3 regions of the Exiguobacterium sp. s50 genome follow, and region 1 is predicted to be linked to each of the others. Evidence: riboswitches for the same ligand, from Rfam matches in the RefSeq annotation. Region 1 holds a riboswitch; each other region holds the start of a gene.
What was found. Region 1 has a riboswitch for S-adenosylmethionine ahead of mtnK (S-methyl-5-thioribose kinase). Riboswitches for the same ligand answer to the same signal wherever they lie in the genome.
Positions count from the first base shown of each region.

Region 2: it holds a riboswitch for S-adenosylmethionine, as region 1 does, so the genes downstream of both, metK (methionine adenosyltransferase) here and mtnK (S-methyl-5-thioribose kinase) in region 1, are expected to answer to the same signal.
Region 3: it holds a riboswitch for S-adenosylmethionine, as region 1 does, so the genes downstream of both, KNP68_RS08470 (Na+/H+ antiporter NhaC family protein) here and mtnK (S-methyl-5-thioribose kinase) in region 1, are expected to answer to the same signal.

Region 1 covers NZ_JACSLP010000002.1:153,861-160,990, reverse strand. Annotated here, with positions in the region: gene mtnA (S-methyl-5-thioribose-1-phosphate isomerase) at 1-886, opposite strand, end outside; gene mtnK (S-methyl-5-thioribose kinase) at 883-2,034, opposite strand; SAM riboswitch class I at 2,116-2,218, opposite strand; SAM riboswitch class I at 2,424-2,525, shown strand; gene KNP68_RS03180 (2,3-diketo-5-methylthiopentyl-1-phosphate enolase) at 2,595-3,752, shown strand; gene KNP68_RS03175 (2-hydroxy-3-keto-5-methylthiopentenyl-1-phosphate phosphatase) at 3,749-4,399, shown strand; gene KNP68_RS03170 (methylthioribulose 1-phosphate dehydratase) at 4,396-5,013, shown strand; gene KNP68_RS03165 (1,2-dihydroxy-3-keto-5-methylthiopentene dioxygenase) at 5,027-5,560, shown strand; gene KNP68_RS03160 (TerC family protein) at 5,598-6,431, opposite strand; gene folE2 (GTP cyclohydrolase FolE2) at 6,687-7,130, shown strand, end outside.
Region 2 covers NZ_JACSLP010000001.1:410,967-418,096, reverse strand. Annotated here, with positions in the region: gene KNP68_RS02155 (glucose-6-phosphate isomerase) at 1-1,210, shown strand, start outside; gene ytkD (RNA deprotection pyrophosphohydrolase) at 1,309-1,782, shown strand; gene KNP68_RS02145 (alpha/beta hydrolase family protein) at 1,763-2,518, shown strand; gene pckA (phosphoenolpyruvate carboxykinase (ATP)) at 2,554-4,125, opposite strand; SAM riboswitch class I at 4,441-4,560, shown strand; gene metK (methionine adenosyltransferase) at 4,693-5,901, shown strand; gene KNP68_RS02130 (hypothetical protein) at 5,941-6,438, opposite strand; gene KNP68_RS02125 (GNAT family N-acetyltransferase) at 6,603-7,073, shown strand.
Region 3 covers NZ_JACSLP010000005.1:43,294-50,423, reverse strand. Annotated here, with positions in the region: gene KNP68_RS08490 (PucR family transcriptional regulator) at 85-1,308, opposite strand; gene KNP68_RS08485 (divergent PAP2 family protein) at 1,411-1,836, opposite strand; gene trhO (oxygen-dependent tRNA uridine(34) hydroxylase TrhO) at 1,953-2,894, opposite strand; gene KNP68_RS08475 (TVP38/TMEM64 family protein) at 3,120-3,764, shown strand; gene KNP68_RS08470 (Na+/H+ antiporter NhaC family protein) at 3,792-5,093, opposite strand; SAM riboswitch class I at 5,146-5,241, opposite strand; gene KNP68_RS08465 (GGDEF domain-containing protein) at 5,338-7,017, opposite strand.

The DNA.
Region 1 (7,130 bases):
GTTGACCGCCGATATGTGTCACTTCTGACGAGTTCCGCTCCTCGATTTCAATCGTGTCATCCGCCGTCAAATCGAACGTCGAATGCGGCGCCGCGACATAGAACGGAATGCCGTAATGTTTGGCGAGGACGGCGAGCTGCAACGTCCCGATTTTATTGGCGACGTGACCCGTCCGTGTGATACGGTCGGCTCCGACAATGATGGCGTCGACTCGTTTTGACTGAATCGTCCAAGCCACCATATTGTCCGTGATGAGCGTGACGTCGATATCGGCCCGATCGAGCTCCCAAACGGTGAGGCGTGCCCCTTGCAGGAGCGGTCGCGTCTCACAGGCGAAGACGTTGAAGGATACACCTCGTTCTTTTCCGACGTAAAACGGTGCGAGCGCCGTACCGTAACGCGATGTCGCGATGGCACCGGCGTTGCAAATCGTTAACACGTTCCCCCCGGCCGGCAACACCGTCAGTGCATGCTCGCCGATGGCCCGGTACGTATCGACGTCCCGGTCGTACAAAGCGATGGCGCGGCGTTTGATTTCCTCGGCAATCGCCTCAAAATCATCCCCGACATTTAAATCAAGGAGCGATTCAATCACGTTTTGCAGATTGACCGCTGTCGGCCGGGTCGCAATCAAGCGGCGTCCGACGAGGTCGAGCCGACGCGTGAAGTCCGGGTCATCGACTAACCGTCCCGCTTCTTTGGCGAGGACGAACGCCCCGAAGTAAGCGATGGCCGGTGCGCCGCGGACTTGGAGCGTCTCGATGGCATGTTCGGCCTGTTCAAGCGTCTCGATTGTCACGTAACGCTCTTCATGCGGCAACAACGTCTGGTCCAATACGATGAGTTCGTCCGTCGGCGGATGGAAGCGGATGTTTTGGACCGTCATACGCGCACCCCCGACAGGAGTGTCACCAAGTCGTCAATCGATTCGACGCTGTGGCGTTCTTTAATGAGCGCCGTCCCGAGGGCGAGCGCGTCACGTTTTCGTTCGAGCCGCGTCGCTTCCGGCAATGTCTCGAGATCGGCGACACCGGCCAGTCCGACGGCACGGCGAATGAGTTCGCAACCGGCGTAGCCGATCGTGTCGCTGAAGACCGTCCGCAACAACTCGTCGACGAAACCATCCGTATTGAATGGCTCGACGGCGCGCTCAAAATTGGCCCGAAACGTCTTCTCGAACGTCTCCCACACCGTCAAGACGTCCGTGAAACGCTCGAAGCGTTTGAGCGGGTCATGGAACGTCGACAGCGTCAAATGGGCGATGATTTGGCCGAGGTCGAAGCCGAACGGTCCGTAAAATGCGAACTCTGGATCGATGATTTTCGTCTCTTGTTGAGTCGCGAAGATGCTACCCGTATGTAAGTCTCCATGCAGGAGTGCCTCATGTTTTGTGACAAACCCGACTTTCAATTTCGTCACCTCGACCTTGAGCGCCTGGTCTTGCCAAAGGCGTTCGACATCTGCTCGCAGCGCCGTCTCGATGTTGTTCGACTCCGCGTCTTTGAACGGATCGGTGAAGATGAGCTTCTCGGTGATGTCACACAGTTCCGGGTTGTAATAGTTACGTTCAATCCGCTTCTTCGCGATCGGTCCAGCTGCGTAATCCGACGTCGCAAACAGCGTCTCGCCCAAAAATTCACCGACATGACGGGCGAGTTCCGGGTAGCTCTCCCCATTCAAATAGCCGGTGCGGACAATCTCATAATCAGATAGATCTTCTATAATCGTGTAAGCGAGCGTCCGGTCGCTGCCAAGGACAGCCGGGACGAACCGAGACGCGACAGTCGCAAACTCACGGAGTGCCAACTGTTCAATCCATGCCCGCTCGAGCGTGAGCGGCCAGCTCTCACCGACGACTTTGGCGTATGGGAGCGCCTGTTTGACGATCAGGCGCTGTTCGCCTTGGCGAATCCGAAAGACGAGATTCAAGTTGCCGTCCCCGATCTCCTCGCACTCGGCGATTCCTTCTTGCAAGTATCCTAATTGACGGACGTGCTCGACGACGGTCTGTTCTGTAAATGGTTGATATGACATGATGTTTTCCCCTTCCTGTACGTTGCCCACAAAAAAAGCCCCTTTCTCCGCGAGAAAGAGGCACAGCCAAAATGGTTGTTCCTCTCATCTGTCAGACATTCGTCTGGTGGATGTAGCACCGTGCCTAGTGGTCGGTTGCTGCGGCGTCATCGGGCCAATTCCCTCTGCCAACTCGCGATAAGAGTGTGTTATTCGATTCGGTGAACTTATGTGATGAATATTACGGACTCGACGTCACGATTGTCAACGTCATTTTCTCGACGCAACTCCGTCTTTTTTTGTGCATATATGGAAACAACTTCCCAAAATATTTTTTTTTGAAAAAAAGGAATTGACGACGTGATGATTCTGTGCAAAAATTCAATTAAATTTCACAACTTCAAATCACATTCTTATCAAGAGCAGACGGAGGGACGAGCCCGATGATGTCGCAGCAACCGACCAGAGATGGCACGGTGCTAATTCTTGCAGCGAAAGCTGAGAGATAAGAGTTCATTTTTTATGATGACCTCTTGCCTCGGCATGGGGTCATTTTTTGTTTGCCTGGAAGGAGGAACCATATGAGTATCACTGCCACATATGAAATCAAACGAACGGACGCGGTCGCGACCGTCGCCGACAAAATCGCCCTCGAGCTGACGGTCGGTACTTGGACGGAGCTGCCTCACTTAGAGCAAGAGCAGTTACAGGCGTATCGCGGTGAGGTCGTGTCGACCACACATACGGATACGACGAGCCGCTTCACAATCCGCTACCCGTTACATAATGTCAGCCCTGACTTTTCATCCATCTTGACGACGACGTTCGGGAAACTGTCCCTCGACGATTCGATTCGGTTAATCGATTTGACGTTGCCCGAGACGCTCGCCCCTCATTTCAAAGGCGCCAAGTTCGGGGTCACTGGAATTCGCGAGTTACTCGGTGTTCATGATCGCCCGCTCGTCATGAGCATCTTCAAAGGTGTCATCGGCCGTGACCTCGCGTTTCTCGAGCAGCAACTCCGCGATCAGTTCGCCGGAGGCATCGATATCGTCAAAGACGACGAGATTTTATACGACAACCCGCTCACCCCATCGCTCGAACGGGCCCGGATCGGAGCGGACGTCATTCAAGCCCACTTCGAGGCGACCGGGAAACGTGTCCTCTATGCCATCACGCTGAGCGGCCCCGTGTTCGGTCTACGTGACCAGGCGCTCCGTCTTATCGAGGCAGGTGCGACAGCGCTCCTGTTCAACGTCTATACGTACGGTCTCGACGCACTGCGCGAACTCGCGAACGATCCGGATATCCACGTCCCCATCTTGGCACATCCGGCCTTTGCCGGCGCCTTGACCGGATCAATCAGTCATTCGCTCTTACTCGGTAAACTCCCACGCCTCGCCGGGGCCGATTTAACGCTCTTCCCGTCTCCGTACGGCTCCCTCGCGACACCGCGTGACGAGGCGTTCACGATTCGTGACCAGAGCGCCGAACCGCATTGGTCGAAACCGATTTTACCGGTCCCGTCAGCCGGGATTCATCCAGGACTCGTCGCCGATATCATTCGTGATTTCGGGACGGATGTCGTCATCAACGCCGGCGGTGGCATTCACGGACACCCGGACGGCGCAGCCGCCGGGGCTCGTGCTTTCCGACAAGCGATCGCTCACGTTCTCGGCCAAACCGAAGGACAGACGGACGAGCTCGATACCGCGTTGAAGGCGTGGGCGTCACGATGACGGTCCATATCCTCTGCGACTTCGACGGGACGATCACGGCGGAAGACAATATTATCGCGTTGATGAAGGCGTTCGCCCCGCCGGCTTGGGTCGAGTTGAAAGATGCGGTCCTCGAGCAACGGATTTCGATTCGCTCCGGTGTCGGTCAACTGTTTCAACTGTTGCCGAGCGCAGATGCCCCGGCCTACCGTGATTATTTGTTGGAGCGCATCACGCTCCGCCAAGGGTTCCCGGCATTTTTAGAAGAAGTTCGGGCCCATGGCTGGAAGTTTGACGTCGTCAGCGGCGGGATGGACTTCTTCGTGCAGCCGGTCTTGGACGGGCATGTCGCCCCCGAGCATATCTACTGCAACGTCGCCGACTTCTCCGCTGAGACGGTAACCGTCGCTTGGCCACACGCTTGCGATGAACAATGTACGAACGATTGCGGCTGTTGCAAGCCGACGCTCGCTCGTCGCATCGTCAATCCCGCCGACCGCTTGATCGTCATCGGCGACTCAGTGACCGACTTCGAGGTCGCGAAGCGTGCCGACTTCGTCTACGCCCGAGGTCAACTCATCACGCTCTGCGAAGCGGCAGGCATCCGTTACGCACCGTTCGAGACGTTTGACGACATCACCCATCACTTGAAGGAGGTGGTCGTATGAGCCTTGCGACACGTTGGCTTGAACTCGCCGACATTAAAGACGAACTCGCCGCCCGCGACTGGTTCCCCGGAACGAGTGGGAATTTGGCGATTCGCGTTTCCGACGATCCGCTCGAATTTCTCGTCACGGCGAGCGGACGCGATAAACGAAAACGAACATCGGAAGACTTTGTTCACGTCGATGCGGCCGGACGCTTGATCGGCGAACAGACAGGAAAACCATCCGCCGAGACGCTGCTCCACGTTGAAGTGTTCAATCGGACGGACGCGACGTGTTCGCTCCATGTCCATACGGTCGACAATAACGTCATCTCCGAGCTCCATGCTGCCACCGGCGAAGTCGTCTTCACCGGCCAAGAGATCATCAAGGCGCTCGGCTACTGGGACGAGGACGCGGTCGTTCGCGTGCCAATCATCGAGAACCATGCGGACATCCCGACGCTCGCGGCCGCCTTCGCCCCTCACATCCACGCAAGCGCCGGTGCCGTTCTCATCCGCAATCATGGTATCACCGTCTGGGGCGAGACCCCGGACGCGGCCAAACGCTATTTAGAGGCTTACGAATTTTTGTTCAGCTATACATTAAAACTACGCGCCCTAGGCGTCCATTCATAAGGAGGAACCAACCATGGCAACTGTCTATTTCCAACAAACCGAAGAGCGTTACGTCGATCAAACTGAAGTGAGTGCCTTTTTAGAGTCTCGCGGGATTCTGTACGAACAGTGGGACATCACAAAGCTCCCGGAAAACCTGCAAGAGAACTATCAGTTGACGGACGAGGACAAACAAGCGATTTTGTCGACGTTCCGTGACGAGATTCGCGACGTGTCGGAGCGACGTGGCTATGAGACGGCAGACGTCATCTCGTTGTCGGATGCGACGCCGAACTTGGACGAACTGCTCGTCAACTTCCAAAAAGAACATCACCACACAGATGACGAGGTCCGCTTCATCGTCAGCGGCCATGGCATCTTCGCCATCGATGACGCCGAACGTGGCTATTTCAACATCGAGCTCAACCCAGGCGACCTCATCTCGGTGCCGGTGAACACACGCCACTACTTCACGCTCCAAGACGACCGCAAAGTCGTCGCCGTCCGGATTTTCGTGACGACCGAAGGCTGGGTGCCGATTTACGAGAAGCAAGACGTGACAGCATGAAAAATGGTCTCTCGCCCAAAGGTGAGAGACCATTTTTTTAATGTTTGGCAGCGGCTGTCGGTTTTGAAGAGAACCAACCCCATACCGCGATACCGACCATGACCGACCAGAAGAACACGGTCCACGCCGTCGAGTGGACGAATCCGTCCGGAAGACCCATGAATTCGAACGGTGTGCCGGCAATCAATTTCTTGAAGCCAGGGTGTTCAAGCACGAGCACCGTCAACTTCACACCGACCCAGCCGACGATGATGAAAGCAGCTGTTTCGAGTGATGGGCGTTGATGCAACAGTTTGACGAAAATTCGAGCAGCGAAACGCATCAAGATGACCCCGATGAGTCCACCTGTCAAGACGACGAAGAACTGACCAGAGTCGATCCCACCGATTTCACCGAGACCGAGTGGCGGCAAGCTGACCGCGAGCGCGACCGCTGCGAGAATCGAATCGACCGCGAAGGCGATGTCGGCAAACTCGACTTTAGCAACCGTCCACCAGAATTCTTTCTTCGTGACCGGCTTCTCTGTGACAGCCGTCTCTTCTTTCGCCTCAGCAGCGAGATCTTGTTTCGGCTCTAGCTTGCGGGCCTTATAGGTCATATACAGATGTCGTGCACTCATTCCGATCAAGTAAAGCGCACCGAGCGCCTGGACTTGCCAGACGTTGATCAAGAATGAGATTAGGAACAATGCGATGAAGCGGAAAACGAACGCTCCAAGCAAGCCGTAAAATAGTGCCTTCTTCTGTTCCGTCCGCGGCAAGTGCTTGACCATAACCGCCAAGACGAGTGCGTTGTCTGCAGAAAGTAGCCCTTCTAGACCGACGAGTACGACAATGATCCAGGCGTACTGCAGGATTAACTGCCAATCCATTAAAACATCCCCTTTTTCTGTTGTGTTCCTTCATATTTAACAGTGATCTATTTTTTAAATTCACAGGAACATTTTATTCCCGATTTAACACGAAATCAATCTTCTTTTCTTCAATTGCTGAAGTTTTTTTATTTTCAGCACGTTCAAAGCACGTTCACGGAGCAAAATGGTACCCGGTCCGCGTCCATTTCATGATAAAATCCTAACAAGAACGAGTGGCGGTCACTTGCCCTCTTAAAAAAGGAGAATCCGATTATGTCTACAAGCCATGTCGCTTTACCTACTAAAGCAGAACGACATAAATTATTCGGCTCGGTCCCGCCCGTCAAAGGCACGAAGCCAACTGAAAAAGATAAAATGGTCGATTTGCAAAACACACCAAAAAACTTCTTGTTCGCACTCGACAGTGTCGGGATTTCAAACGTCAAGCATCCGGTCAACATCGAGACGCCAGACGGCATCCAAGCGACGGTCGCTACGTTCGAGTTGACGACATCGCTCGTCCAAGACCGCAAAGGGATCAACATGTCGCGTCTGACAGAACAACTCGACGCGTACCACACGCAAGGTTGGACGTTGTCGAACCGTTCACTCATCGAGTTCGCTCAAGAACTTGCTGAGCGTATGGAACAAACGGAAGGTCAATTGACGGTCCGTTACCCATGGTTCTTTAGCCGCAAAGCTCCAGCGACGGGTCTC
Region 2 (7,130 bases), on a different contig from region 1:
CGACCTTCCAACAAACTACGATACGGATGAGTTTGCTCGCATCAAAGCGGCTGCGGAACGAATCCGTGAAAATTCGGACGTCCTCGTCGTCGTCGGAATCGGTGGATCATACCTCGGCGCACGCGCGGCGATCGAGATGCTCCAACATTCATTCTTCAACGTGTTATCTAAGGAAGAACGCAACGCACCACAAGTCTTCTTCGCCGGCCACAACATCTCGTCGACATACTTGACGGAGTTGCTCCAAGTGCTCGAAGGCAAGGACGTCTCAGTCAACGTCATCTCGAAATCGGGAACGACGACTGAACCGGCCATCGCGTTCCGTGTCCTCAAACAGTTCATGGAAGACAAGTATGGTCAAGATGGCGCACGTGAACGTATTTATGCGACGACAGACCGTGCCCGTGGCGCCTTGAAGACGCTCGCGGATGCAGAAGGCTACGAGACGTTCGTGATTCCAGATGACGTAGGAGGTCGCTTCTCGGTGCTCACACCGGTCGGACTCCTTCCAATCGCGGCAGCAGGCATCGACATCGACGCCCTCATGGAAGGTGCACGCGATGCCCAAACGGCTTACTCGTCTCCGAACTTGGCGGACAACGAAGCGTATCAGTACGCGGTCGTCCGTAACGCTTTATATGCGAAAGGCAAGTCGATCGAGTTGCTCGTCAACTACGAACCAGCCTTGCATTACGTATCGGAGTGGTGGAAACAGCTTTATGGCGAGTCAGAAGGGAAAGACAACAAAGGGATTTTCCCGGCGGCAGTCGACTTCTCGACGGATCTCCACTCGATGGGACAATACATTCAGGAAGGTCGTCGTGACTTGTTCGAGACGGTTATCCGTGTCACGAACGTCCGTCACGCGATGAACGTGCCGGAAGATTCACAAGACCTCGATGGCTTGAACTTCCTCGCTGGTGAGACGATTCAATTCGTCAACGACAAGGCAGCTGAAGGAACACTCCTCGCCCACACGGACGGAGAAGTCCCGAACCTCGTCGTCGAATTGCCAGAGATGACGCCGTACCACCTCGGTTACTTGTTCTACTTCTTCGAGAAGGCATGCGCGATGAGCGGATACATCCTCGGAGTGAATCCGTTCAACCAACCAGGCGTTGAAGCGTATAAAGCGAACATGTTCGCGTTGCTTGGAAAACCAGGTTACGAAGAGCAAAAAGCTGAGCTTGAAAAGCGCTTGAACCAATAATTTTGAGTAGGTCCGCTCCGGCGGGCCTATTTTTTTGTTTGAAACTAGTGGAAGACAAGGTAAAGTGAGAGTAGACAGGGGAAAGAAAGGGATGGACTATGTTGACATTCACGGACTACTATCACAATAAAGTCGAGTTGAGCTTTGCGCACTATCCATTTTCGGATACACCGCTCCACGTCTGGGTCGTCGCTCGCTTTGAAAATCAATGGGTGCTGACGAAGCACAAGCAGCGCGGGCTCGAGTTTCCGGGTGGGAAAGTCGAACCCGGCGAACACGAGGATGACGCCGCGATTCGGGAAGTGTATGAAGAGACGGGCGGTGTCGTGAAGACGCTCCATTATCTCGGCCAATATCGCGTGCTTGGGCGTGGCGACACGGTCATTAAAAATATTTATTTCGCCGAAATCGAACGTTTCGACGATCATCCGGCGGTCGACGAGACCGATGGGGCCGTCCTTATGAAGGAATTGCCGACGAATCTGCTCCGGAACAATCGGTACAGCTTCATGATGAAAGACCGGGTGCTCCCGGAAACGATGAAGGTGCTCTATGAAAAACAATTGGTTTGACAAGGTCGAGGTCCTGCCGCCGTACGCCGGTTATCCGGTCCATCGTGGCTGGTATGCGACGCGTGACGGTGAGGACGTCGTCGCCTATACGATCACACCGAAACGGCCGAACGGGCACGTCCTGTTCTATCTGCGCGGCGGAACAGGACGCATCGGGGATGTGCGTTTGCCCCGGTTGATGCAGTTCGCTGCCAAAGGTTTTCACGTCGTGGCGCCCGTTTACCGGGGTAACCATGGCGGGAGCGGGAAAGAGGACTTCGGCGGCGCCGATCTAGAGGACGTCCTGTCTCTCTACGATCGTGTCCGTCGAACGGATACGTTTATTCATGCCCTTGGTTTCTCGCGCGGGGGCATGATGGCGTTGTCGCTCGCCGCGGAACGACCGCTCACGTCCGTCACGTCATGGGCGGGTGTGACCAATCTCGAGTGGACATATGAAGAACAGCGTTCGATGCGGAAGATGTTGCGCCGTATGACCGGTGGCGACCCGGAAGCGGCCCGTGCCGCTTATGTCGAGCGCTCGCCGCTCTACAAGGAATGGGATGCACCGACGTTGTTGATTCACGGCACCGATGATGAACAAGTCCGCCTGCGCCATGCGACGGCGGTAGCGGAACGGATGGGGGAGCGGGCCGAACTTTGGGTCGTCCCGTTCGCCCATCAACTCCCGTTCTGGGAAAAATGGAAGACGACCGATGCGGCGATGGAATGGATGCTCGCCAACTCAAAAAAATGAGACGACTGCCGAATCGGCAATCGTCTCATTTTTCGTTATACGATGATTGGTCCGGCCGCAACGACCGCCTCACTCGCTTTCGTGAATCGTTTGAAATTGTCCTGGAACTTCCGGGCGAGCGCCGTTGCCTCGGCATCGTAGCGTGCTCCGTCTTTCCATGTGTCCCGCGGATTGAGCACGTCGCCTGGCACGCCGTCAATGTGGCGTGGAATCTCGACATTGAAAATGTCGTGGCGCGTCGTCTCGACGTCACGCAATTTGCCGTTGACCGCCGCGTTCACCATCGCCCGTGTATAGGCGAGCTTCATCCGTGATCCTTCTCCGTACGCGCCGCCGGTCCAACCCGTGTTGACGAGATAGACGTCGACGTCGTGCTTCTCAATCAGCGTACCGAGCATGTCCGCATAGCGTTCCGGTGCGAGCGGCAGGAACGGTGACCCGAAGCAGGTCGAGAACGTCGCCTGTGGTTCAGTGACGCCGCGCTCCGTGCCGGCGAGTTTTGACGTATACCCTGACAAGAAGTGGTACATCGCCTGCTCTTTCGTCAATTTGCTGATTGGAGGCAATACCCCGTATGCATCGGCCGTCAAGAAGACGATCGTGTTCGGATGACCGGCCCGTGACGGAAGCATCGCGTTATCGATGAATTGAATCGGATAGGCGGCCCGTGTGTTCTCGGTGAGCGAGATATTCTTATAATCCGGTGCCCGGTTCTCGTCTAAGACGACGTTCTCAATCAATGAGCCGAAACGGATGGCATCGTAGATTTCCGGCTCGTTCTCGCGCGACAAATTGATCGTCTTCGCGTAGCAACCGCCCTCGATATTGAAGACGCCGTCGGGTGACCAACCGTGCTCGTCATCCCCAATCAAATGGCGTTCCGGGTCGGCCGACAGTGTCGTCTTCCCAGTTCCCGATAGACCGAAGAAAAGGGCCGTCTCGCCGGCGTCCGATACGTTCGCCGAGCAGTGCATCGATAACACATGTTGTTCCGGCAACAAGAAGTTCATGACCGAGAAAATCGATTTTTTAATCTCACCGCCGTATTCTGTTCCCCCGATCAGAATGGTCCGCTTGGCGAATGAGACGAGAATGAACGTTTCGGAGTTCGTCCCGTCGATGACTGGATCGGCCTTATAACTCGGTGCATAGATGACCGTGAAGGGCTCGAAGGCACCTTTCGTCGGCCATTCACGCAAGAACAACTGTTTGGCGAACAAATTGTGCCACGCGTATTCCGTGATGGCACGGACCGGGAGCGTATAGTGCTCGTCTGCCCCCGCAGAAGCCTCGAGATAATAGAGCTTGTCTTTCGTTTCGAGGTGCGTCAACACTTTGTCGAGTAGCGCGGTGAACTTCTCTTCCGCGATCGGTTGGTTGACTGGACCCCAGTCTACTAAATGATTGCTGACTTCATCTTGCACGACGAATTTGTCTTTCGGTGACCGTCCTGTGAATTTCCCGGTACTGACCGATAAAGCCCCGTCTTTCGTCAGTACGCCCTCACCGTTGCGAATGGCTTCTTCCACCAGTTCTGGAACCGTCAAGTTCCGCATCATGTCGGCACCTTTAATTAATTCTTCGATTTTCAGGAGCGTTGTCGCCATCCTGAATCCCACCTTTCCCCTAAATAGATGTGGATGAAATCCGCATACTTCCGCGTTTAATCAGTATGACGTTTTTATTATATGTGACATACTAATCAAAAACAAGCATTTTTTACCCTTTAAAGTAAGCGCTTTCTTACATTGTCATTCTAACATATTCTGTACCAGGTCATAGTACAAAAACCAAAACGGACAAAAAAATGTTTGATATTTCACAAACATAACTATTTGACCGTTTGTGAAAAGTTTGACGAATTCGGTCGATACGCTTGACAGAACGGGGTGTCATTTATATGATGGTCTTCGTAACGGATACTCTTATTCTGAGCGGTGGAGGGAACAAGGCCCTACGAAGCCCAGCAACCGTCCGAGTTTTCATTGTTATTCGGAAAAGGTGCTATCCTGAAGCGAAGCGTAAGCTTCGAACGATAAGAGGGTAAGGAAGAACGATTCAACCTTTCCCATTTGAACATGGCGAGAGGTTTTTTTCATTACCGTCCCAAAGCAACGCGTAAGGGGAACGAGTACCGTCCACACATCACCCTTTATTATAGGAGGTTTTTCGAAATGGCAAACTTGAACCGTCGACTTTTCACTTCGGAGTCCGTCACGGAAGGACATCCGGATAAAATTTGTGACCAAATCTCAGATGCGATTTTGGATGCAATTTTAGCTGAAGATCCAAACGCCCGCGTTGCGGCTGAGACGTCTGTCACAACAGGTCTCGTGCTCGTAGCAGGTGAAATCACAACATCAACTTACGTGGATATCCCGAAAGTTGTTCGTGAAACTGTTCGTGAGATCGGCTACACACGTGCGAAATATGGTTTCGATGCAGAGACTTGTGCTGTCCTCACATCGATCGATGAGCAATCGGTAGACATCGCGCAAGGTGTTGACCAAGCGCTCGAAGCTCGTGAAGGACAAATGACTGAAGAAGAAATCGATGCGATCGGTGCTGGTGACCAAGGTCTCATGTTCGGTTACGCAACAAAAGAGACGCCGGAACTCATGCCGCTCCCGATTTCACTCGCTCACAAATTGTCACGTCGTTTGGCAGAAGTTCGTAAGAACGGCACGCTCGCTTACCTTCGCCCAGACGGTAAGACACAAGTGACAGTCGAATACGACGAAGCGAACAACCCAGTTCGCATCGACACAATCGTCATCTCGACACAACACGCGGAAGACATCACGCTCGAGCAAATCCAAGCTGATTTGAAAGAGCACGTCATCGATGCAGTCATCCCGGCTGAACTCATCGACGCGGACACGAAATACTTCATCAACCCGACTGGCCGCTTCGTAATCGGTGGACCACAAGGGGATGCAGGCCTCACAGGACGCAAAATCATCGTCGATACGTACGGTGGATACGCTCGTCACGGCGGCGGCGCGTTCTCAGGTAAAGATCCTACCAAAGTTGACCGTTCAGCAGCGTATGCAGCTCGTTACGTGGCGAAAAACCTCGTTGCAGCGGGACTTGCTGACAAAGCAGAAGTTCAACTTGCTTACGCAATCGGTGTTGCTCACCCGGTATCGATCGCGGTTGATACGTTCGGCACAGGCAAATTGAGCGAGACTGAGCTCGTCGAACTCATTCGTGAGAACTTCGACCTCCGTCCGGCCGGCATCATCAAGATGCTCGACCTTCGTCGCCCAATCTACAAGCAGACAGCAGCTTACGGCCACTTCGGTCGTACAGACGTTGAACTCCCATGGGAGCAAACGGACAAAGCGGCAGTGCTCGAAGAAGGCGCGAAACGTTTCGCATAAGCATAGAAAAACGACCTTTCACTCGAAAGGTCGTTTTTTTTAGGCTTGCGGCTTGTCTTCAGTTGTTGAGTTCTCTTTGCCAAGTGCCGTATCTTTCGCTTCGACGACTTTCTCGCCGATCGATTGTAAATCCGATTTCGCTTCTTGCGCCGTCCCGACGACTTTGTTCACGTCTTGTTTGACCGTGTCGACTTCACCGGCGACTTTTTCATAGACGTTTTGCACGTCGGTCGCGACGTCTTGAATGACCTCGCTCGCTGCTTTCACTTGACCGATGACTTGTGACGCCGTTCCGGCCGGGTCTTGCTTGACCGTATCGACGAGACCGCCGACCGATGACTTCGCGCTCGAGAACGATTGTTTTGTGTTCTCACGGTTTGACGTACTAAGTAAGGCGAGTAGGCCGCCGACGAGGGCGCCGAGGAGCATCCCAGTTACGACTGTGATTTTTGGACCTCCTGTGTTCGTTTGTTCAAACTGACGGTTCGGATGATTGGCTTGCTCGACTTGTGGATCGTGTTGTAGTTTCGGTTCCATGGTAACACTCCTTTTTGTAAGTTGGCATTGATACTCTTATACCCGACACAAGATGGAAAATAACGTTTTCCTTCATTTCGACATCAAAAAGTAATGAACGGGCAGGATATTTTTTTGCCGATGGGGAATGTTACTACTAGATTGGCCAAAAGGGGGATGCCGTTATGAAGATTCGAGAAGCCGTGCCAGAAGATGCCGCCACCATCCGCGACATTGCGCTCGCGACGGTCAGTGAACGAGACGAGGTTCGTTCGAAAGTAATGGAACGCGCCTATCAACAAGAAGAGATCGTCCGCGCCATCAGTTCAAGCGAGGAAGCGAAAGAGCAGTTGTTCATTGTCGGTGAGGCCGAAGGCGACGTCATCGGCTTCTATCACGCCATCGACCGCGGGGACACATGGGAAGTACTCCGTCTCTATCTTCATCCGGCTCATCACCGCCAAGGCCTAGGGACGGCACTGTTGTCGCATCTACGGAAACGGAAAGTCCAACCGATCGAGCTGTACGTCGAAAGCTCGAACGAGCAAGCCATCGCTTTTTTGAGTCATGAGGCGTTCATCGAACTGAATCGAATACAAGAAGAAGTATACGATCAACCGATGGAACTGATTCATTTACGGTACGACCCGCGCTAAGACCCTAGACGGATTTTCAACCAAACATCAGTCTCGGCTGATGTTTTTTGTTAGTAT
Region 3 (7,130 bases), on a different contig from region 1:
GTATAGACCCATCCGAAAACGCCGTCTTTAGCATGGATTCTAAAAGTGATAACGCCCACTTTGTGAAAAAACACAAAGTAGGCGTCAATCGTCTTGGCGGTATTGACCGGCCTTAATGGCAAGATAAACGGCGGCCCGTTCAGGGAGCGAGACTTGTGTGATGTTCGTCAGTTCTTCAATCCGCCGAATCCGGTAGAGCACGGTATTCGGATGGATGTGAAGATGAGCGGCGACACGCTTGACGTTCCCATCAAAATAGAAATACCATTCGAGCGTCGTGACGAGCTCGGTATGATGCGTGACGTCATACGCCTGTAGGCGCTCGATGGTCGGATGCGTCTCGAGACGAAGCCCGATGCGTCGGGCCAAATCGGGTACGAGCTGATAAATTCCGATCTGTTCGAACGTGCGCGATGTCGCAAGCTCATACGGGAACTTTCGGCGAAGCGACGTGACGCGTCGTGCTTCTTCCATCGCCGCATAGAGCATGTCGCTCTCAAAAAAGCGTCGACTGATGCCAAGGCGCGGCTCCGCTTCAATGAACTTGTCTCGGAGCTGCGTTTCAAAGCGGTCGGCCCACTGCAAGAGCGCCGTTTCTTCCTCGGCCAAGTCCGATTTCATATAATGCCAGACGAGTAACTGCTGGCCATCGATCGCGTGCAGGACGACTTCAATCGCTTGCTGGGTCGCCAATACATAAAACAGTCGTTCCGCCAGTTGCGGGGTGACCGGCTGGGCACATTCAATCACGGTGAGGCGGCTGGCGACGGCAATCGGTGCGAGCTCATTCAAGCGATTGCGGTGGGATGGCGATAAGACGGGAGTGGCCAGCACTTCTAAAAAGAAACGTTCCAATTCGGCGTCGATGCGCCGTTCGTGCATCGCGATGGTCATCAGCAATTTTTTGGCGATGTTCGCCCCTTCTTGTAGGACGGTGAGTTCCTGTTCTGAGAACGGCGTCGTTCGGGCCAGGCTCCAAATGTAACCGAGCACGTCACCTTGTTGCTTGATGACGACGGCCGCCCGCTCACCGAGACCGACGGCCATGCGGGCCGGGATAACGACCGGTTCGTCGCGGTCGATCACTTCTTGAAGGATGCCACTTTCCCATAAGTCTTCGATGACTGCTTCCGGGACACGGCGGCCGATAATCGTCGCGATTCGTGCCGGGTCGGTCGAGTCGGGGTGGGTGCTATAGGCCAGCAACTGATGGTGTCGATTTTCAATCGTGATGGGGGCCCGAATCGCTTGTCCGATTGCTTCGGCGAGCGTATCGAGCGACTCATAAGATTTCTGCAAAAAAGGCATGTCGATTCCTCCTCTCTCTCACTATACCGTCTCTGTTGTGAAAGTTCACAAAAAGATGGTGAGTTTTTAGAAGGGGGGAACGACATGCCTGCATCATTCACATTAAATTGGGAAAAACAGTCCGACCACGAGACCGAGTAAAGCCCCGACGATGACTTGGAACGGGGTATGACCGACCAGCTCATTTAAGATGGGCGTCTCGTGCTTGATTCCTTTGAAGTAGTCGTTCAACAAACGGGCCTGGAATCCGACCGCTTGACGCACGCCGGTCGCATCGTACATGACGATCGTCGCGAAAATCAAGGCGAGTGCGAACATACTGGAATCGATTCCTTCGACTCGACCGATGACGGTCGCTAAGGCGACGACGGTCGAAGAGTGGGAACTTGGCATCCCACCCGAGGCAAACATGATTTCTAATTCAAAATCTCGTGTTTTAATGAGTTCGGTTACGAGCTTGGCTGCTTGTGCGATGAACCAAGCGAGCAAGGCGGCGAGTAAAGGTTCGTTAAAGAGCAATCGATTCACTTCCTGTCTGACAATGGTATCTACACTATACCCGATTCTGTCATCGGCTAGACGTAAAGTTTCTGTCAAAAAAGCACCTCGAGCGTAGGCTCGAAGTGCTTTCTGGTCGATTTTTGTTACCCGACGACGCCTTCAGTCTCCTGAAGTTTGTCCGCGATATTCTCGATGATATAGCGGTTACGTGGATGCTCCTGGCACTCTTTCGAGCATGAACGCATTTGTTTCGGTTCACACTCTTCACAACAGAAGTGTTGGGCATTACACACCGGGTTGGCACAATTAACGTAGCGGACCGTCTTCGTTCCGCAGTGCATGCACTCCGAAACAACGGACGGGTTGACCGTGTTGACCGGGACGTTGATGCGCTCGTCAAAGACGTAAAGCTCACCTTCCCAGTCTTCGCCTTTCGTGGCTTCGTCTTTGCCGTACATGGCGACGCCGCCTTTAAGGTGGAAAATGTTGTCGTGACCTTGGTCACGCATATATGCGGTAAATTTCTCGCAACGGACGCCTCCGGTACAGTACGTGAGTAACGTTTTCCCTTCGTAGAGGTCCTTGTTCTCTTCGAGCCAATCTGGCATGTAACGAGAAGCCTCTACATCGATTTTGATCGCGTTTTTAAAGTGACCAAGATCGTACTCGTAGTTGTTACGAACGTCGAGGATGACGACATCGTCGCGATTCATCATCTCTTTCCATTCTGCCGGTTCGAGGTATGCACCGTGCTGTTTAGGCACGTCGAACTCACCATCAAAGCGCCACGTCACAAGCTCTTTCTTATGACGGACAAAAATTTTCGAGAACGCATGCTCTTCGACTTCATCGATTTTGAACTCGATGTCGCTGAATAGCGGGTTCGCTTTCAAGTCGTTCATGTACTGCTCGGTCTGTTCCCAAGTCCCAGAGCACGTCCCGTTGATTCCTTCGGAAGAAATCAAGATGCGTCCTTTGATACCGAGGTCCTTGCAATACTTGAGGTGCTCTTGTGTGAGCGTTTCTGGGTCTTCGATATTGACGTACTTATAGTACAGCAAGACCCGCATTGGTTTTGTTTCCATGTGTGTTACTCCCCTGTGTTCAGTTTTTTGCAGGAAAACGAACGTTGGGTTGTGTCGTTCGACGAACGGACTTGCCTGCAACCACAAGTCCATATTATATGATAGATATCACAGCGGAATTTCGCAAATACTTTTTATTTTTTTACGGCGGTGGGCAGGGGGATGCGTCTTCCTGAGCGAAATCGGGTAAAAAGGGAATAACGAAAGTTGAAGGTGGAAACTGACATGCTGACATCACTCCAACAATATATTTTAAACTTGATTGAATGGCTACAAGGACTTCCGGGCGGACCTTGGGCAGGACTCGGGGCACCTTTCCTGGAAGCCATCTTTCCATTTCTCCCGCTCGTCCTCATCATCTCGGCGAACGCAGCAACGTACGGTTTTTGGCTCGGGACGTTATTGTCGTGGGTCGGAAGCTTGCTCGGGACGATTCTTGTGTTTGCAGCTGTTCGCTACGTCTTTCGAAAGCCGATGACGCGATGGCTCGAGAGGCATAAACAAGGCGTCTATTGGCTCGAACGCATCAATCATATGAGTCCGGTCTCGCTCGGATTTCTCTACTCGCTCCCGTTCATTCCGGTCAGTTTGATTACGTATTTACTCGCCCTCATCCAAATGCCGCTCCGGACGTTCATTATGGCGGCCGGGTTTGGGAAGTTGCTCGTCGTCTTGATTTTCTCTGTCATCGGTGACCAGTGGGAAGAGTTTATCCAAAGCCCGTTCCGATTATCGATGCTCGTCCTGTTGCTGTTCGTTCTGTGGGTAATCAGCCGCGGACTCGAAGAACTGCTCAAACGGCGTGCCTTCAGAAAACGTAACGAGCAGCTGAAACGTGAACTTGAAGCGAAACGACAAACGACCTTGTGAAGCGACAGCTTCACAAGGTCGTTTTCGTTAAGCGCGTTTTTTGAAACGCGGGAAGTTAAAGGCGATGGCCAATCCTCCGCAAATGAACAACAAGAACGGATAGAACATATACGGCACGAGCGCCGGTGATGCCGTGTTCGTCAGTTCGGCCGCAATGAGAAGCTGTGCCCCGTAAGGCAGCAGACCTTGGACCCCGCACGAGAAGATATCGAGTACACTCGCAGACTTTTTACGTTCGATGTCATAATCGTCGGCGATGTTCGCGGCGAGCGGACCAGCCACGAGAATCGAAATCGTGTTGTTCGCCGTCGCGACGTTTGTCGCACTGACGAGCCCGGCGATGCTCCACTCCGCGCCGGCCCGTCTTTTAATTCGGGACGTGAGCGCGTCACGCAAGTACGTGAGTCCGCCGTTGTGCGAGATGAGTCCGACGAGCCCACCCATGAGCAATGTCAGGAGTGAAATCTCGGCCATGCCCATCATGCCGTCCGCCATGGCGGTGACGTACGTGGTGACGGCTAGACTGCCATCCAATAGACCGATGATGCCGGTCAGGGCGATGCCGCCGAGCAAGACAAGGATGACGTTCATTCCCGTCAAAGCGAGCACGATAACCGCTAGATACGGAATCAACTTATACCATTCAAACGCCGCCGGCTCGATGGTCGATTCTCCGCTCGATAGGGCAGCGAGTAAAATCGTTGTGATGACGGCTGCCGGCAAGACGATCCAAAAGTTGGTCCGGAACTTGTCGCGCATGTTCGTCCGCTGGGTGCGGACGGCTGCAATCGTCGTGTCCGAAATAAACGACAAGTTATCCCCGAACATGGCACCCCCGACGACGGCGGCCGCCGCGATAGCGATATTGACGCCGCTCTCCTCATGGATGCCGAGAGCGATCGGCGCCAGTGCGGCGATCGTCCCGGTCGACGTACCCATCGCCATCGAGATGAAGGCTGCGATGACGAATAGGCCGCTCAATAGGAGCGAGGGCGGTAGTAACGTCAATGCCGCATTGACGGTCGCGTCAATCGCACCGATTGCTTCGGCGACGCTTGAAAACGCACCGGCGAGCAAGAAGATGAACACCATGATGAGGATGCTCGGGTTCCCGGCACCTTGGGCGACGCGTTCGACCGTCTGGGTGACGCTCCCTTTCGTCATCATCGCCGCGACGATGACGGCAATCAAGGCCGCGATCAAGACGGGGAATTTATAAAAGTCGTCATAGTAGATGCCTGCCCCGATAAAGAAGACGAGGAAGACGAGTAAGGGCAAGAGCGCCCATTTGTTAGCTGTTGGTTGTTCCAATCGATTCACCTCATTCATAAAAATAAAAAGAGAGCCTTCTGAAAAAAGGCTCTCTCGACAAGAAACACTTTTTTCATCTTTCGAGCAGACCGCTCGCTGGATTTGGCACAGGTTACCCGCTGCCGAGACGTCATCGGGCCAGTCCCTCAGTCTCTCTTGATAAAAAAGTTGTGATATTTAGTTATAAGACACGTTCCCTAACGTACCTGTTTCAAATCTGCTTGTCAATAGCAAACCCCCACGCGATGAACGTGGGGGCGAGTCAGGTCGTTAAGAAATTATAATGGGCGACGCGGTTGCGACCGGCGTATTTCCCGCCGACGTAGAGCGCGCGGTCGGCGTTACGAATCGTATCGTCAAGACGTTTGTCGCCGAACGACTGAATCGTATCGACACCGATTGAAGCGGTGACGGGTATATCGATTCCGTCGACGTGGAACGGTTTGTTCTCGATTTGTTGACGGATGCGCTCGGCAATCTCGACGGCGGCCTCAACATCACAACGGTTTAAGAGCAAGATGAACTCTTCACCGCCGTAACGGGCGGCAAAGTCTTCGGTGCGGAGCACTTGACGAATGCGGCGACCGAATTCTTGGAGCACACTGTCTCCGACTTGGTGACCGTGCGTGTCGTTGATTTTTTTGAAGAAGTCGATATCGAGCATCGCGACGGAAATCGGATACATCGAGCCGTCCGAGATCTGTTGAATCCCGTATTCATAAAAAGCCCGTGCATTGGCAAGCAGCGTCAAGCTGTCCGTCCGGCTCTCGGTATAGAGGCGGTCGCGTTCATGACAACGACTGATCGTCCGATTGAACGACTTGAGCAGTTTGACAATCTCGCGTTGAATGATGGGCGGATAGCCATAGACGTGCTCGCCCGTCATCACAATCCACGTGCGGATTCCTTCGATTTCCTCGGAACGGACCGAGATGAAGCTATGATAGTCTTCATTAAATTCGTTCGACAGCGGGGCGTCCCATTCGAAGCGCATCTCGTACTCGACCGAGGCTTCGTTCGGATAGGTTGCATCGAGTAATTCAAAGACGACATGGCGATCGATCGGCTGGCGCGTCTTCAAATCAAAGTAAAGTGTGCGATCAAACAGTTTGAACTCGACGTACCCTTCATCGTACTCGTTGAGTCGCTCACATTGACTGAGGAACACTTCGATGGCTTGTGCCTCGCTTTGCGATAGCGATACGGCTTCTTTTGCTTCATCATATTGTTCAATCAACGATTTGAAGGCGTCTTGTCGACCTTTTTGAATGATGAGTCGCTTAATAAAGAACGTGAGTGCGGCGGCGATACTGCTGACGACGAGCAAGTTTGTCTCCCGGAAGAGCGAGGCCGCCAAAATGAAGACGAGACTGACGATATACGTGTAAAACGCGATGCTTAAAAAGTCGCGGACCGGGATGTCGACGCGGAACCACCAGCCGACTTGATACTTTTGGACGACCGTGTTCAAAATGATGGCAATAATCAAACCGGCAAGCGGGAGGAACGATTCTTGGGAATAGAATCCGAGACCGGTCACACCACCAAGTGCCAAGTAGACGCTGGCCGGGATGGCGATTTCCAAAAATGACGTGATGGCATTCCACGGATACGTAAAACGGAACCGTCGAAGCGCGACGCGCGGTTTCAAGTTGACGAACTGGAAGACGAGTAGTCCAATCTGATTGACGAACAGCGCTGTCTCAAAATCAAAGAATAGAAAAATAATTAAGACGATACTTTCTGAAAAGGTAAAGTAGACGCCTTTCCGTTCAATGGAGTCCATTTGAAAAATAATGACGAGCAACGCGATCAAGATGAACGGTAACGGCTCGATGGCCGGCATGTTCAATACGCCTGTAGCGAACAAGATGAGCGTCAAACCGAATAGCATACTCCAAATACTCCAACCAAGGACGGACATCTTGCGGAAATGGTTCATGGTTCCCTCCTATGTGGGAAAAATTCAATTATGTATGGTAGGAGATTCGGCACAATCACGCCTGAGTCCTGCCTATCCATCATAATGGCGGAATTCTAGCATTGAGTCTATAT